DNA from 2 places in the Streptomyces sp. NPDC059454 genome. Region 1 is predicted to be linked to the other one. Evidence: riboswitches for the same ligand, from Rfam matches in the RefSeq annotation. Region 1 holds a riboswitch; the other holds the start of a gene.
The links. A riboswitch is a leader RNA that binds a small molecule or an ion and turns the genes downstream of it on or off. The one in region 1 is predicted to bind cyclic di-AMP.
Positions count from the first base shown of each region.

Region 1 (7,762 bases):
TTCCTCCGCCCTTCCCGCACTGGTCGACATGGCGTTGGAGAGTCCTGTCGCATTCGGTTACGCCATCGCCCTGGGGGAGTTGGCCGTCGGGGTCGGCACCCTGCTCGGCCTGCTCACCCGCCTGGCCGCCCTGGGCGGCGCGCTGATCTCCCTCAGCCTGTGGCTGACCGTGAGCTGGGCCGCCGATCCGTACTACTACGGCAATGACCTCCCGTACATGTTGTGCTGGGTACCCCTCGTACTGGCCGGCGCGCCCCTCTGGTCACTGGATGCCCTGATCAGGAACCGACGCGGCCGAGGGCGCTACTAGGGTTGTAGCCTCCCCTATCTGATGATCTGATGGCCCGGATTCCGCTGGTGCCGGCGGGCGCTCCGCTGCTGTCCGTGGACGCCGCTCTGCGCGCGCGACGGCGGCAGCGGAGGGGGAGTACCGGTAGCGCCCGCTCAGGGTGCCGTCTCCGCGTCGGTCCTCCGGGGGACCGACCTGCCTCGGCGGCGGCGCATGAGGCCGGTCAGGGAACCCACCGCGCCGGCCAGGCAGAGCCCGCCGGTGACCACGGGGATCACCACGAACCAGGGGGTCTCCCAGGCGCCGCCCGCGTCACCGGCGTAGATCACCGCGGCGAGGGTGAGGAAGGCGCCGGCCACCAGCCTGCCCGGCTGGAACTCATGACGTAGCACGGCTCACCTCCGCCTGTCCCGCGCCGACCTGGAGATCGAGGTCGAGCGTGCCCCCCTCCTTGACGCCGGCCGGCGGCTCCAGGGTCACCTCCTTGTGCTTGCCCGGTGCCACGTCCACGTCCTTCCTCCTGTCGCCCGGCAACTGGATGTCACCCACTCCCACATCGACGCTCAGCCTCACGGTCACGTCCCTGGGCACGATCACGTGGATCCGGCCCAGGCCGACATCGGCCCGTGTCGAGACGGTTCCGTCCGCGGGGACGCGTATCGCCGACAGGTCCAGGAGGCCTTCCCCGGCGCCCAGGTCGTAGGCCGGGCGTATCTGCGCGACCGAGGCCGGCTCCCAGGTCGTGTGCGTCCACTCGGTGCCGATGTCCTTGGGCAGGGCGGCCGACCCGGCGAGCAGGCCCGCCGTGACGACCGCCAGGATGATCGATCCCGCCCCGGTGCGGCCGAGGAACGCGCTGACGGCCACGCCGATGCCGAAGACGGCGAGCGCGCAGGCGAGACCGGTCTGCAGGCTGGTGCCGAGCGGGTGTTGCTCCCACGTCAGTTTGGTGCCGAGACCTCCGGCGAGCAGGGCGAACAGGAAGATCCAGCCGCCGGTCCCGCGGGGGCCGCGCGGCGTCGGCGGCCGGCGGAGCGGCGCGTACGCGGTGCCGCGGGTACCGGTGCGGGGGTCGAGGCTGATGTCGACGGCGGCGGCGATGTCCATGGCGCGGGAGTCCTGGGGGCCCCACAGATAGCCCGTGCCCCCGACGTGTGTGCCGTCCTTGACGATGGGATCACGCCACCACGACGGGAAGGCGGAGGGGGCCGGCGGTGCCTGGGGCTCCGGCGGGGCGTCGGCCACGGCCTGGGCGGCTATGTGATCGGGGCTGGGCGCACCGCGCCGCCGTGACCAGTACCCGGCGCCGGCGAGCAGCAGGGACAGTATGACGGCGAAGCTCAGCACCCCGTCGTTGCTCAGCATGGTGAGGAAGACGCCGCAGCCGACCAGCGCGAACAGCACGGCCGTCAGGGTGTGGCCGTCGACCCGGCCGGTCAGCAGCCGGCGGATCTCGTTCTCCTCGTCGTCCTCGTACGGGACGAAGAGCCAGGTGAAGCCGTAGAAGATGAGGCCGATGCCGCCGGTGGCGGACAGGACCGCGAGCGTGATCCGGAAGATCACCGGGTCCATGTCGCACTGCCGGCCGAGCCCCGCGCACACCCCGCCGAGCATCTGGTGCCGGCGGTCGCGCCGGAGGCGTCCGCTGTCGTCGGCCCGCTCCGGTGGCGGGTCGGCCGCTCCCCCCGGGGCGGAGACGGGTCCCGGATCCGTCGCGGCGTGCTGGTGATCGGTCATGGGTCCATGGTGACGGGCGAGCCGCCGCGGCGGCAGTCGGTACGACCCTGGCCGGACCCTGATATCGGCCCCCGAAGGAGGCCGGGGGAGCGTTCGGCGGTCCCGGCCCGTGGAGATCAGGGGAGTCTCCGGGGCCGACCCTGATGCTCCGGTACTTCGGGCGTGTGACCATCAGTGGCATGTCGGAAGCCGCAGCAGCGCCCGTAGCCGAGCCGCGGCCGCCGCGCAAGCTCTACCGCAGCAGCGACGGACGCTGGCTCGGTGGTGTGGCGCGAGGGCTCGCGGGACACCTCGGGCTGCCCGTGATCTGGGTACGTCTCGTCTTCGTCGGTCTGTTCATGGCCGACGGTCTCGGTGCGCTGCTGTACGCCGCGTTCTGGTTCTTCGTACCGCTGGGCGTCGGCGGGGTGGACGCGCAGAAGCCGCCCTCCCTGGTGACGACGGAGACCTCGCCGGACGGCCGGCGCAGACTCGTCACCCGGAAACCGGACAAGGGCCAGATCGTCGCCCTGCTCCTCATGGTCGTGGTGGCCATGATCTTCGTGGGCAATGTGAACCTGACCAACGGCGCCAGGGCCTACCTCTGGCCGACCGTGCTGGTCGGTGCGGGCGTCGCCCTGGTCTGGCGGCAGGCGGACAACGCCCGCCGGGCCCGCTGGATGGAGGTCGGCCGCCGCCGGCGCACGGTCACGCTGCTGCGGGCCGTGGCCGGTGTGCTCCTGGTGACGGCGGGGGCCTCGGGCATCTTCGTCCTGCGGGGCTCCGGCAGCCACCTCGGCTCGGTGCTCCAGGCGGCCCTCGCGGTCCTCGTCGGCATCACCCTCCTCGCAGGCCCCTACCTCGTGCGCATGACACAGGACCTCTCCGAGGAGCGCCTGATGCGCATCCGGGCCCAGGAACGCGCGGAGGTCGCCGCCCATGTCCACGACTCGGTGCTGCACACCCTCACCCTGATCCAGCGCAACGCGGACAACGCGGGCGAGGTGCGTCGCCTGGCCCGGGCCCAGGAGCGCGACCTGCGCGCCTGGCTCTACAAGCCGGAGGGCAACGGCAAGGACGAGGACGACGAACCCACCACGCTCGCCGAGGCGGTGAAGCGCAACGCCGCCGAGGTGGAGGACAAGCACGGTGTCCCCCTCGAGGTCGTGGTCGTCGGCGACTGCCCGCTCGACGAGAGAATCGGTGCACAGATGCAGGCCGCGCGCGAAGCGATGGTCAATGCCGCCAAGTACGGTGGCGAGGGAGGCGCGGTGCAGGTCTACGCCGAAGTCGAGGGAAGGACGGTCTTCGTGTCCGTCCGGGACCGCGGCCCCGGCTTCGACCTGGACTCGATACCCGCCGACCGCATGGGCGTCAGAGAATCGATCATCGGCCGCATGGAGCGCTACGGCGGCACGGCGCGGCTGCGCGCGGTGCCGGACGGCGGCACGGAGGTCGAGCTGGAGATGGAAAGGGCGGAGAAGACGTCATGAGCGAGCCGACCGAGGTGAACGGAACGACGGGAGCGGCACAGGGAGCCGAGTCCGCGGAATCGGCCGCCGGTACCGCCGGGCGTCATGTGCGCGTCGTCCTCGTCGACGACCACCGCATGTTCCGCACGGGCGTCCAGGCGGAGATCGGGCAGACCGAGCAGACCGGTGTCGAGGTGGTCGGCGAGGCCGCCGACGTCGACCAGGCGGTCACGGTCATCACCGCCACCCGGCCCGAGGTGGTCCTGCTCGACGTGCACCTGCCCGGTGGCGGCGGTGTCGAGGTGCTGCGCCGCTGTGCCCCGTTGATGGGTGACGCCGAGCAGCCGGTCCGTTTCCTTGCCCTGTCCGTGTCGGACGCGGCGGAGGACGTGATCGGGGTGATCCGGGGCGGTGCCCGCGGATACGTGACCAAGACGATCACCGGGACCGACCTGGTCGACTCGATCTTCCGGGTGCAGGAGGGGGACGCGGTCTTCTCGCCGCGTCTGGCCGGCTTCGTCCTGGACGCCTTCGCCTCGACCGACGCCCCGCCGGTCGACGAGGACATGGACCGCCTCACCCAGCGCGAGCGGGAGGTACTACGGCTGATCGCCCGGGGCTACGCCTACAAGGAGATCGCCAAGCAGCTGTTCATCTCGGTGAAGACGGTCGAGTCCCACGTCTCGGCGGTCCTGCGCAAGCTCCAGCTGTCCAACCGCCACGAACTGACCCGCTGGGCGACGGCGCGGCGGCTGGTCTGAGCGGGCCGTTCGGACCACGCGCGTGGCGCCTGCGAAGGGCATCTCGCCGGGAGCCGCGCGGCTCCGGTGGCGGGTTGTGCGGAAGTGGCGTGAGCGGACCCGTCGGGGGACCACAAGTGGCAGGGGCCCTGCTCCGGCTTCGTCGTCTTCGCTCAGGGTGATGACCGATGTGCCGGAGGAAGGACGGATGAGGGCGCCGGAGTGCTACGCGGCGGCTATGGCTAGGCTCCGGCCTCATGGACGTACTCATCCACCTCTTCGTCGGTCTGCACATCATCGGCATCGCGTCGCTCCTCGGCGGTTTCCTCACCCAGATGAAGGCGATGGGCGCGGGCACCGCCCGGTTCGTCCCCGCGATGCTGCACGGTGCGCTGACGATGCTGGTCACCGGTGTGGTCCTGGTCGGCCTCAACCAGGCCCAGGACTACTCCGTCGACAACATCAAGATCGGCGTGAAGCTGGCCCTGCTGATCGTGATCCTCGGCCTGGTCTATGTGAAGCGGGACGAGGAGAGGGTGGACAAGGGCCTGTTCGGCCTGGTCGGCCTGCTGACCGTGACGAATGTCTTCATCGCGGTGCTGTGGACCTGATCGCCTCCGCCCGGCGCCGCGTGCAGGGGCGCCGGGCTCCGTCCCCCGAGCAGGTCAGGCGGGGCGCACCACGCTGTGGATCGAGGACTCGCCGTCGTAGAAGATCGACTCCTCGCGGACGTACGTGCCGGGCTTCGGCGCGTGGATCATCATCCCGTTGCCGATGTAGATGCCCACGTGGGTGACATCGTCGTAGAAGAAGACCAGGTCACCGGGGAGGGCCTGGGAGACGGGGACCGTCGTGCCCGCGTCGACCTGGTCGTAGGTGGTGCGCGGGACGGTGACGCCGGCGGCCTTCCACGCGGCCTGGGTGAGGCCTGAGCAGTCGTAGGAGCCGGGGCCGGTGGCGCCCCAGACGTACGGCTTGCCGATCTGCGCGCGGGCGAAGGCGAGGGCCTTCTCGGCCTTGGTGGCGTATGAGGAGTCGGTGGACGGCGTGGTGGCCGAGCCGGAGGACCCCGAGGAGCTGCCCGACGTGCCGTCGTCCTGCTGAGCGGCGGCGGCCTCCTCCTGGGCCTTCTGCTGCTCCGCCTGCTGCCGGGCGAGCTCGGCGGCCTTGCGGGCGGCCTCCTTCTGCTTCTTCTTCTCGATCGCCGCGAGCCGTGCCTTCTCCTCGGCGGTCAGCTTCGACATCAGCGCGCGGGCGTCGGCGAGCTTCTTCTGGACGGTGGCCTTGGCCGTCTTCAGGTCGCCCTGGGACTCGGTGAGCGTCTCGAGGCTCTCGGTGGCCTCCTGGCGCTTCTTCATCGTCTCGGACTGCTGGGTGACGTAGTCGTCGACCGCTTCCTTCTGGCGGCCGGTCATCCGGTCCATCAGCTGGGACCGGTCGAAGAAGTCCTGCGGGGTGTCCGCGAGCAGGAAGGTCGCGGTGTCGGGGACACCGGAACCGGTCCGGTACTGGGCGGCGGCGAAGGTGCCCAGCTCCTCCCGCGCGTCGTTGAGCTTCTGGGTGCGCTTGGCCACGTCGTCGAGGAGGGTGCCGACCTGCTTGCGCTGCTTCGCGGTCTTCTCCTTGGCCGCGTTGTACTTCTCGGTCGCCGACTCCGCCTGGCGGTAGAGGTCGTCGACCTTCTTCTCGACCTCCTCCAGGCTCGGCCTGCCGTCGTCGGAGGGGGCGGCGGTGGCCGTCTGGGACAGCAGGGCCACGGAGGTCAGCGCGGCCGTGGCGAGGGCCGGGGTCCGTATGCCTGCCACGCGCGTGCCGGGGATGCGCGACTTGCGGTGCGACGCCAAGGGAGGCGACTCCTTCCAGTGCTCCGCCTACCGGGTTAGCTGTCGGGTTCGGGCGGGTGCTTGGAAGGGTTGCCCTACGGCCGCTCCGCGAGGGAGTGGGCCGATTCACCCCAAGGTTTCGGTGGGTCCCCGGCTCCGGCTGCCGTGATCGGCAGTGACGGACTCGGCGGAGGCCGCGCGGCCCGGCGAGGTTCGCCGGTGGGGGTCGCACGGCCCGCCCGCACCGTAGCCAACTGGTGTGGTCCCTGTGAAGGTTGATGGGTGATATGCCCGATACATTTTCGTGACCTTGCGTGTGGCGTCACGCAGGGTGAGATGATGGTTCTGGAGGGTGCGTGTTCTGCCCCGGCTGCCGGAATCCGGGGATGTTCCCGGGGCGGCCCCGGGTTGTCGGTGGAGCGCCCTAGACTCGGAGAGCGATGAGCAGCCTCTTTGACGACAGCTTCCTGGCAGACCTCCAGGCCCGGCGGGGCCCCGCGGAGGAGCCCCCGCCACCACCCGAGGACGAGCACGTACCGGAGCAGATCCCGGACGACCTGTTCGGCGGGAGGTTCGACGTGCCGCCGGACAGGGACACCCACTACCGCGACGGCGCCCCGCGCCCGGTGATCGACGCCGCCGCGCTCCTCGAAGGGCTCAACGACAACCAGCGCGCCGCCGTCGCCCACTCCGGCTCCCCGCTGCTCATCGTGGCCGGCGCCGGCTCCGGCAAGACCCGCGTGCTCACCCACCGCATCGCCCACCTGCTGGCCGAGCGGCACGTCCACCCGGGCCAGATCCTCGCGATCACCTTCACCAACAAGGCCGCGGGTGAGATGAAGGAGCGCGTCGAGCAGCTCGTCGGCCCGCGCGCGGGCGCCATGTGGGTCATGACGTTCCACAGCGCGTGCGTGCGCATCCTGCGCCGCGAGAGCAAGAAGCTCGGCTTCACGTCGTCGTTCTCGATCTACGACGCCGCCGACTCCAAGCGTCTGATGGCCCTGGTCTGCCGGGACCTCGACCTCGACCCCAAGCGCTTCCCGCCGAAGTCCTTCAGCGCCAGGATCAGCAATCTGAAGAACGAGCTGATCGACGAGGAGGACTTCGCCGCCCGGGCCGCCGACGGTTTCGAGAAGACCCTCGCCCAGGCCTACGCCATGTACCAGTCACGCCTGCGCGAGGCGAACGCCCTCGACTTCGACGATCTGATCATGACGACGGTCAACCTGCTCCGCGCCTTCCCGGACGTCGCCGAGCACTACCGCCGCCGCTTCCGGCACGTCATGGTCGACGAGTACCAGGACACCAACCACGCCCAGTACGCCCTGGTGCGTGAGCTTGTCGGCACCTCCGGGCACCCCGCCGACGTACCGCCCGCCGAGCTGTGCGTGGTGGGTGACGCCGACCAGTCGATCTACGCCTTCCGCGGCGCGACGATCCGCAACATCCTCCAGTTCGAGGAGGACTACCCGGACGCGACCACGATCCTGCTGGAGCAGAACTACCGCTCCACGCAGACCATCCTGAGCGCGGCCAACGCCGTCATCGAGCGCAACGAGTCCCGCCGCCCCAAGAACCTGTGGACCAACGCCGGCACGGGCGCGCGGATCACCGGGTACGTCGCGGACACCGAGCACGACGAGGCCCAGTTCGTCGCCGACGAGATAGACCGCCTCACGGACGCGGGCGAGGCGAAGGCGGGTGACGTCGCCGTCTTCTACC
Region 1 is NZ_JBHYVC010000002.1:155,417-163,178, reverse strand. Features, by position in the region: gene ACFXAE_RS02105 (DoxX family membrane protein) at 1-310, shown strand, start outside; gene ACFXAE_RS02100 (hypothetical protein) at 445-681, opposite strand; gene ACFXAE_RS02095 (PspC domain-containing protein) at 668-2,026, opposite strand; gene ACFXAE_RS02090 (PspC domain-containing protein) at 2,206-3,498, shown strand; gene ACFXAE_RS02085 (LuxR C-terminal-related transcriptional regulator) at 3,495-4,238, shown strand; gene ACFXAE_RS02080 (hypothetical protein) at 4,475-4,828, shown strand; gene ACFXAE_RS02075 (NlpC/P60 family protein) at 4,883-6,061, opposite strand; cyclic di-AMP (ydaO/yuaA leader) riboswitch at 6,069-6,225, opposite strand; gene pcrA (DNA helicase PcrA) at 6,481-7,762, shown strand, end outside.

Region 2 (7,762 bases), on a different contig from region 1:
GACCACCCCGGCCTGGTCACCGTGCACGACGCGGGCAGCGAGGGCGAGGAACTGTTCCTCGTCATGCAGTACGTCGACGGCGCCGACCTCGGCGACCACCTCGCCGAACACGACCCGTACCCGTGGCAGTGGACCGTGGCGGTGGCCGCGCAGCTGTGCGCCGTGCTGAGCGCCGTGCACGCCGTGCCGATCGTCCACCGCGACCTCAAGCCACGCAACGTGATGGTGAAGCAGGACGGCACGATCACCGTGCTCGACCTCGGTGTCGCCTCCGTCATGGACAGTGACACCACGCGCCTGACGCACACCGGTTCGCCCATCGGCTCGCCCGCCTACATGGCGCCCGAGCAGGCGATGGGCGGCGCGGTCGGCCCGTACACGGACCTGTACGCGCTCGGCGTGCTGATGCACGAGCTGCTCAGCGGCGACGTGCCGTTCGCGGGCTCCACGGCGCTCGGGGTGCTGCACCGGCACCTGTACGAGCCGCCGGTGCCCGTGCGCCGGATCCGCCCGGAGGTCCCCGAGGCCCTGGAGACCCTGGTGCTGCGCCTGCTCGCCAAGGACCCGCAGCACCGCCCGGACTCCGCGCAGGAGGTCTACGAAGACCTGGCGCGGCTGCTCCCCGCGCGGGGCACCCCCACCGGCGCGCCCCTGGACCCCACCCGCCCCTTCCTGCGCCCGCACGCCCCCTGGCCGGACCGTGCCCGCACCCCCGCCCCCCAGCCGGCCCCCGCCGCGCCGCCCGCGCCCGTGGCCGAGAAGGCCGATGTCGCCGCCGCCGTGGACGAGGTGAAACGGCTGCTCGGCGAGGGCCGCATCACCCAGGCCGTCGACATCCTCGGCTCGATCCTGCCCGTCGCCGCCGAGCAGCACGGCGAGCACTCCCCGGTCGTGCGCACCCTGCGCAAGCAGTACGCGGCCACCCTCCTGGACGACGGCCAGTACCGGCGCGCCCTGCCCGAACTGCGCCGCCTCGCCGACGAACGCGCCGCCGAGGCCGGCCAGGCGGACCCGCAGTCCCTGCGCCACCGCTACGAGGCCGCCCAGTGCCTGGAGCAGCTCGGTGAACCGGCGGCGGCGCTCGCCGAGTACCGGACGCTGCTGGCGTACTACGAGAACCAGTACGTGGCCGCCGGCGACCCGCAGCTCGCCCATGACGTCCGCCGCCGCATCGGCCACCTGCTGCTCGCCCTCGGCGACCGGGCCGCCGCGCACGACACGCTGATCCGGCTGCTGCACGACGTGGAGCGCGTGCAGGGACCGGGGCACCCGCTGGCCGCGGACATCCGGCGGACGCTGCAGTGGCTGGGACAGGTACGCGGATAGCGGGACAGCGGGACAGTGGGCCGCTGCGCCGTACGGTGCCGGTGCCGGAAGTCCTTGTGAATCGTTGGTCGAATGGGTTGGCCAGAGCTTGGCCGATGCCTACCATCGATCACCGCAAGACTTTGTGCACCGCCGCACAAGCTCTCCTCAGGAGGTCTCCTTGCACCGCCGCCGTCGCACCGCGCTCCTCCTCACCGCCGCGATCGCCGCAGCGGCGCCCCTGCTCACCGCCTGCGGGAACGACGCGCACCCCGGTGCGGCAGCCGTCGTCGGCGGCGAGCGGATCACCGTGTCGCAGCTGGAGAACCGGGTCGGCGAGGTCCGCGCGGCCCAGCGGGCGGCCGTACCGGACGACGCCCAGTACCAGCAGGCCATCGCCCGCACCGGCAGCCTCACCCGCGACACCCTGCACGGCATGGTCCTGGACCGGGTGCTGGAGCACGCCGCGCGGGACGCCGGCGTGACGGTCACCGACCGCGAGATCCAGCGGATGCGGTCCGGTCTGGAGCAGCAGGCCGGCGGCGCCGAGGCGCTGGAGGCGGCCTGGCTGCAGCAGTACGGCATCCCGCCGCAGCGCCTCGACGCCAACCTCCGCCTCCAGGTCCAGGCCCAGAAGCTCGCCCAGCGGCTCGGCACCGACACCAGCCGGCCCGAGTTCTGGCAGGCGCTGTCCGAGGCGAGCAAGGAACTCGACGTCGACCTCAACCCGCGCTACGGCAGTTGGGACGTGGAGAAGAGCAGCCGGGTCGACGCCAGGACGCCGTGGGTACGGGACGTCACGGCGACCGGGGTGCCGCAGACGCTCTGACCGGGCCGCCTGTGGACAACCGGCCTGTGGACAACTCGGGGACTGTCGGCGCAGTGGGCTAGTTTCGGGGTGTGAACGCAACCAGCCCCGCGCCGACCTCCGAGGCCGCCCCCGGCCGTGTCGTCCTGCTCACCACCAGCCACCGTGTCGCGCCCGGCCTGCTGTCCTGGCCGGCCTGGCAGGCCCTGCACGCGGCCGACAGGGTGCTGTGCGCGGACGGCGCCCACCCGCAGCTGCCGTATCTGCGGGAGGCGGGGATACCGGTCGAGGAGGCGGCACCGACCGCCGAGGAGATCGTCGACGCCTGTGCCGGCGGGCGGACGGTGGTGGTCGTCGCCACCGGTGAGGGCGAGCCCGTCCTGACCGACGGACTGGCCCGGCTGGCCGGGACCGGCCGGGTCCGGATGCCCGAGCTCGAACTGCTTCCCGCCTCCTACGACCTGCCGGGCGCCCGGCTGCTCGACCTCGTGCAGGTCATGGACCGCATCCGCGCGGAGTGCCCGTGGTCGTCCCGGCAGACCCACAAGGGCCTGGCGAAGTACGGCATCGAGGAGGCGTACGAACTCGTCGAGGCCATCGAGGAGGGCGACCGGGACGAGCTGCGCGAGGAGCTGGGGGACGTGCTGCTCCAGGTCGTCTTCCACGCGCGGATCGCCGAGGAGCACCCGGAGGAGCCGTTCTCCGTCGACGACGTGGCGGGGGGCATCGTGGCCAAGCTGATCCACCGCCACCCGCACGTCTTCGGCGGGGAGACCGCGGACACGCCGGAGGACGTCAAGGCGCACTGGCTGCGGACCAAGGCGGAGGAGAAGCGGCGCAGCTCGGTGACGGAGGGGGTGCCGCTCGGGCAGCCCGGGCTGGCGCTGGCGGCGAAGCTGGGGTCGAGGGCGCGGACGGCGGGGCTGGACGTGCCGGTGCCGGTGGGGGAGGGGGTCGGCTACGAGCTGCTGGGGCTGGCGGTGCGGGCGGAGGCGGCGGGGGTCGATCCGGAGGCGGCGTTGCGGGCGGCGGCGCGGGTGTATCGCGACGCGATACGAACCGCGGAAGGGCAGAGCGGGGACTGAGCGCGGGGTGCGGGGCAGGAGTTTCCTCACCCCGCCGGCCCTTCCCGTCACTTCCGGGGCTCCGCCCCCGGACCCCGTTCGCGCGGTTCCCCGCGCTCCTACAGGTCCGCGCCCTGCTCGCCCCGCCCGTTAGGGTCACCGCATGCATGACCAGCCCACCCCTCCTGCTCCGCCGGGACCCACTCCCGAGTTGTTCAGCCGGGAGTTCGCCACCGATCCCTACCCCGCCTACGCCTGGCTGCGTGAGCACGAGCCCGTGCGCAGGACGCGGCTGCCCAGTGGGGTGGAGGCCTGGCTGGTCACGCGGTATGCCGATGCCAAGCAGACCCTCGCCGACAACCGGCTCTCCAAGAACCCCGCGCACCACGACGAGCCCGCCCACGCCAAGGGCAAGACCGGTATCCCCGGGGAACGCCAGGCGGAGCTGATGACGCATCTGCTGAACATCGACCCGCCGGACCACACCCGGCTGCGCCGGCTGGTCAGCAAGGCGTTCACCCCGCGCCGGGTCGCCGAGTTCGCGCCCCGCGTGCAGGAGCTCACCGACGGGCTCATCGACCGGTTCGCGGACAGCGGCTCCGCCGACCTCATCCACGAGTTCGCCTTCCCCCTGCCCATCTACGCCATCTGCGACCTGCTCGGCGTCCCGCGCGAGGACCAGGACGACTTCCGGGACTGGGCGGGCATGATGATCCGTCACGGCGGGGGTCCGCGCGGAGGGGTCGCCCGGTCCGTGAAGAAGATGCGCGGCTATCTCGCCGAGCTGATCCACCGCAAGCGCGAGGCGCTCCCCGCCGAACCCGCCCCCGGCGAGGACCTCATCTCCGGCCTCATCCGCGCCTCCGACCACGGTGAGCACCTCACCGAGAACGAGGCCGCCGCGATGGCGTTCATCCTGTTGTTCGCCGGTTTCGAGACGACCGTCAATCTCATCGGCAACGGCACCTACGCCCTGCTCACCCACTCCGGCCAGCGCGAGCGGCTGCAGCGGGCCCTCGCCGCCGGGGAGCGCGGGCTGCTGGAGACCGGTGTCGAGGAGCTCCTGCGGTACGACGGCCCCGTGGAGCTCGCCACCTGGCGGTTCGCCACCGAGCCGGTCACCATCGGCGGGCAGCACATCGCGGCAGGCGACCCCGTCCTCGTCGTACTCGCCGCCGCGGACCGGGACCCGGAGCGGTTCGCCGGCCCGGACGTGCTCGACCTCGGCCGGCGCGACAACCAGCATCTGGGATACGGCCACGGCATCCACTACTGCCTGGGCGCCCCGCTGGCCCGCCTGGAGGGCCAGACCGCGCTCGCCACCCTGCTGACGCGTCTGCCGGACCTGCGGCTCGCGGTGGAACCGGCCGAACTCCGCCGGCGGGGCGGGCTCATCATGCGCGGACTGCGCACGCTCCCGGTGGAGTTCACTCCTCCGCGGAAGTGACGGGCCGGGCCGCCGTCCGCTGTGCCCCCGAGCGGGCCAGCGCAAACATGACACGCGCTCAACTCTGTGATCTTCACGTGATCTGCGCGGCATTAACTTGTGACAAGTGATCGTCTGCGGATACGTTCACCCATCAAGTGCGGTGCATCGGTCTCGGTTCGCCGCGCGGGTCATTGCTGTCTTGCGAAAGGTCTCCGCATGCTCTCCGGGAACGGTCGGCACCGCCGCCCCCGCCAGGCTCCGGCTCTCCTCGTCGCGGCCGGGGTGACCGGCTCCGCCATCGCGATCCCGCTCCTCGGAGCCGGCAGCGCCAGCGCGGCCGACGGTGCGACCTGGGACCGGGTCGCCGAATGCGAAAGCGGCGGCTCATGGAGCCAGAACACCGGCAACGGCTACTACGGCGGCCTGCAGTTGACCCAGGACGACTGGGAGAACTACGGCGGCCTGGACTACGCGGCCAGCGCCGACCAGGCCAGCCGCGGCCAGCAGATAGCCGTGGCCGAGAGAATCCTCGCCGACCAGGGGGTCGGCGCGTGGCGCACCTGCGGACTGACGGCGGGGCTGAACCAGGACTCGGCGTCGGCCGGCGTCGACACGGGCGTGGCTGGGGACTCCACCTCGGACACGTCCGACTCCTCCGGTTCGTCCGACTCGTCCGGGTCGTCGGACTCCGGCGGTTCATCCGCTTCGCCCTCCCCGTCGGCCACGTCCGGCCCGTCGTCCGGCGCCGAGGAATCGGAGGACGGCGAGGGTGCGGCCGGCGAATCGGCCAACTCCGACAAGTCGAGCGACTCGGACGCGGATTCGGACACCGGCTCCGGCGACGGATCCGGCACCTCCCCCTCCGTCTCGGCCACTCCCAGGGGTGATGAGTCGGACAAGTCCGGCCAGACCACCGGCTCTTCCGAAGCCTCCGACGCCGAAGGCACCGGTACCGGTCGTCACCGCGGCTCCAGTGCCGAGGAGGACCGTACGTCGGAATCGTCCGGCCGGCATGCCTCGCGCGGCACCGATGCCTCGCGCGACGCCGCCGACGGCTCGTACACCGTGCGCATCGGCGACAGCCTCTCGTCCATTGCCGACTCCCTTGAGTTCGACGGCGGATGGCGGTCGCTCTACGCCGAGAACGAGCAGGTCGTCGGCGTCGACCCGGACCTCATCCTGCCGGGTCAGGAGCTCGAGGTCGGGGTCGAACCGGGCGAAAAGTGACGCTCGAAAGGGCGTGGATCCGGCGGCGGTTGGCGTCATGTTTCGCGGCGAATGTCCGGTTTAAAGGCTGTGAGAGATAGGTCTCAGAAGCCCTGATCGTCTTTGAAATTCCGTGGATCGCGTGTCTACGGTCGTGACCGCTCGCCATCGCGGGCCCCGGCTGCCGCCACGCCGAATCCTGCCAGTGGCAGCACGGGAACAGTCGTCGCGTCATGCGCCGTAGGCAGGAGCGGGGGACCCAAGGTAAGTGCCCCTTCCGGTGATTGACACCGGATCGGGCTTGGGGTGAAGCCGCGTCCCGTGAGGGGCGTGGCCGGGCAACTCAACCGGCCCGAACCCGACAGCTCACCTCGCAGGCGTCGGTGAGGGGATCCAACCATGCTGTTTTCCGGCAAGGGCAAGCACCGTCGTCCGTCCAAGGCCACCCGCGCGATCGCCGTCGCCGGTGTCGCCTCCGCCGCCGTCGCCGCCCCGCTGATGGCGGCCGGCAGCGCCTCCGCCGCCACCGCCTCCGAGTGGGACGCCGTCGCCCAGTGCGAGTCCGGCGGCAACTGGTCCATCAATACCGGCAACGGTTACTACGGCGGTCTGCAGTTCTCCGCCTCCACCTGGGCCGCGTACGGCGGCACGCAGTACGCCGCCACCGCCGACCAGGCCGGCAAGGCCCAGCAGATCGAGATCGCCGAGAAGGTCCTCGCGGGCCAGGGCAAGGGCGCCTGGCCGGTCTGCGGCACGGGCCTGTCCAACACCGCCTACACCGGCTCCTCCTCGAACGACACCTCGAACGGCTCCTCGCAGAGCACCGGTTCCACCGAGACCCGTGAGGCCGAGCAGAAGGCCTCCCGCTCCGCCGAGCGCCCGGCCGCCGAGCAGAAGGCCGAGGAGAAGACCGTCACCACCCCGACCGGCGAGAAGGTCGAGAAGGGCGACGGCGAGTACAAGGTCGTCAAGGGCGACACCCTCAGCTCCATCGCCGCCGAGCGCGACGTCAAGGGCGGCTGGGCCGAGCTGTTCGAGCTGAACGACGACATCGTCGACGACGCCGACCTCATCTACCCGGGCCAGCAGCTGCACCTGAAGTAAGCGGCTGTCCCCCTGCTACCCGCCCCGGTGCGTCTTCCCCCGTGCGCGCCGGGGCGGGGTTTTTTACGGCCGGGTTTCCGGAAACAGCTTTGTTCCGTTCGGAAACAATTTACTCTCGGTTCTGTCCACGGGGCGGGCGACCGGCTGGCCGATCGTCCGGAGCCGGTTAGGCTCGGACTCGCAAGACCCTCCGGGGTCCTGCTCGCCCGCGTCACATCCAAGAAGGAGATGCTCGTGCCGTCCATCGACGTCGTCGTAGCCCGGGAAATCCTGGACTCCCGAGGCAACCCCACGGTCGAGGTCGAGGTCGGCCTCGACGACGGCAGCACGGGTCGTGCCGCCGTCCCGTCCGGCGCCTCCACCGGCGCCTTCGAGGCCATCGAACTCCGTGACGGCGATGCCAACCGTTACCTGGGCAAGGGTGTCGAGAAGGCCGTCCTGGCCGTCATCGAGCAGATCGGCCCGGAGCTCGTCGGCTACGACGCCACCGAGCAGCGCCTGATCGACCAGGCGATGTTCGACCTGGACGCCACCGACAACAAGGGCTCCCTCGGCGCCAACGCCATCCTCGGCGTCTCGCTCGCCGTCGCCCACGCCGCCTCCGAGGCGTCCGACCTCCCGCTCTTCCGCTACCTGGGCGGCCCCAACGCGCACCTGCTGCCGGTGCCGATGATGAACATCCTGAACGGCGGCTCGCACGCCGACTCCAACGTGGACATCCAGGAGTTCATGATCGCCCCGATCGGCGCGGAGTCCTTCTCCGAGGCCCTGCGCTGGGGCGCCGAGATCTACCACACCCTGAAGAAGGTCCTGAAGAGCAAGGGCCTGGCCACCGGCCTCGGCGAC
Region 2 is NZ_JBHYVC010000008.1:142,800-150,561, forward strand. Features, by position in the region: gene ACFXAE_RS08485 (protein kinase) at 1-1,326, shown strand, start outside; gene ACFXAE_RS08490 (SurA N-terminal domain-containing protein) at 1,487-2,134, shown strand; gene ACFXAE_RS08495 (nucleoside triphosphate pyrophosphohydrolase) at 2,206-3,198, shown strand; gene ACFXAE_RS08500 (cytochrome P450) at 3,341-4,624, shown strand; gene ACFXAE_RS08505 (transglycosylase family protein) at 4,823-5,833, shown strand; cyclic di-AMP (ydaO/yuaA leader) riboswitch at 6,039-6,207, shown strand; gene ACFXAE_RS08510 (transglycosylase family protein) at 6,212-6,916, shown strand; gene eno (phosphopyruvate hydratase) at 7,151-7,762, shown strand, end outside.
Region 2: it holds a riboswitch for cyclic di-AMP, as region 1 does, so the genes downstream of both, ACFXAE_RS08510 (transglycosylase family protein) here and ACFXAE_RS02075 (NlpC/P60 family protein) in region 1, are expected to answer to the same signal.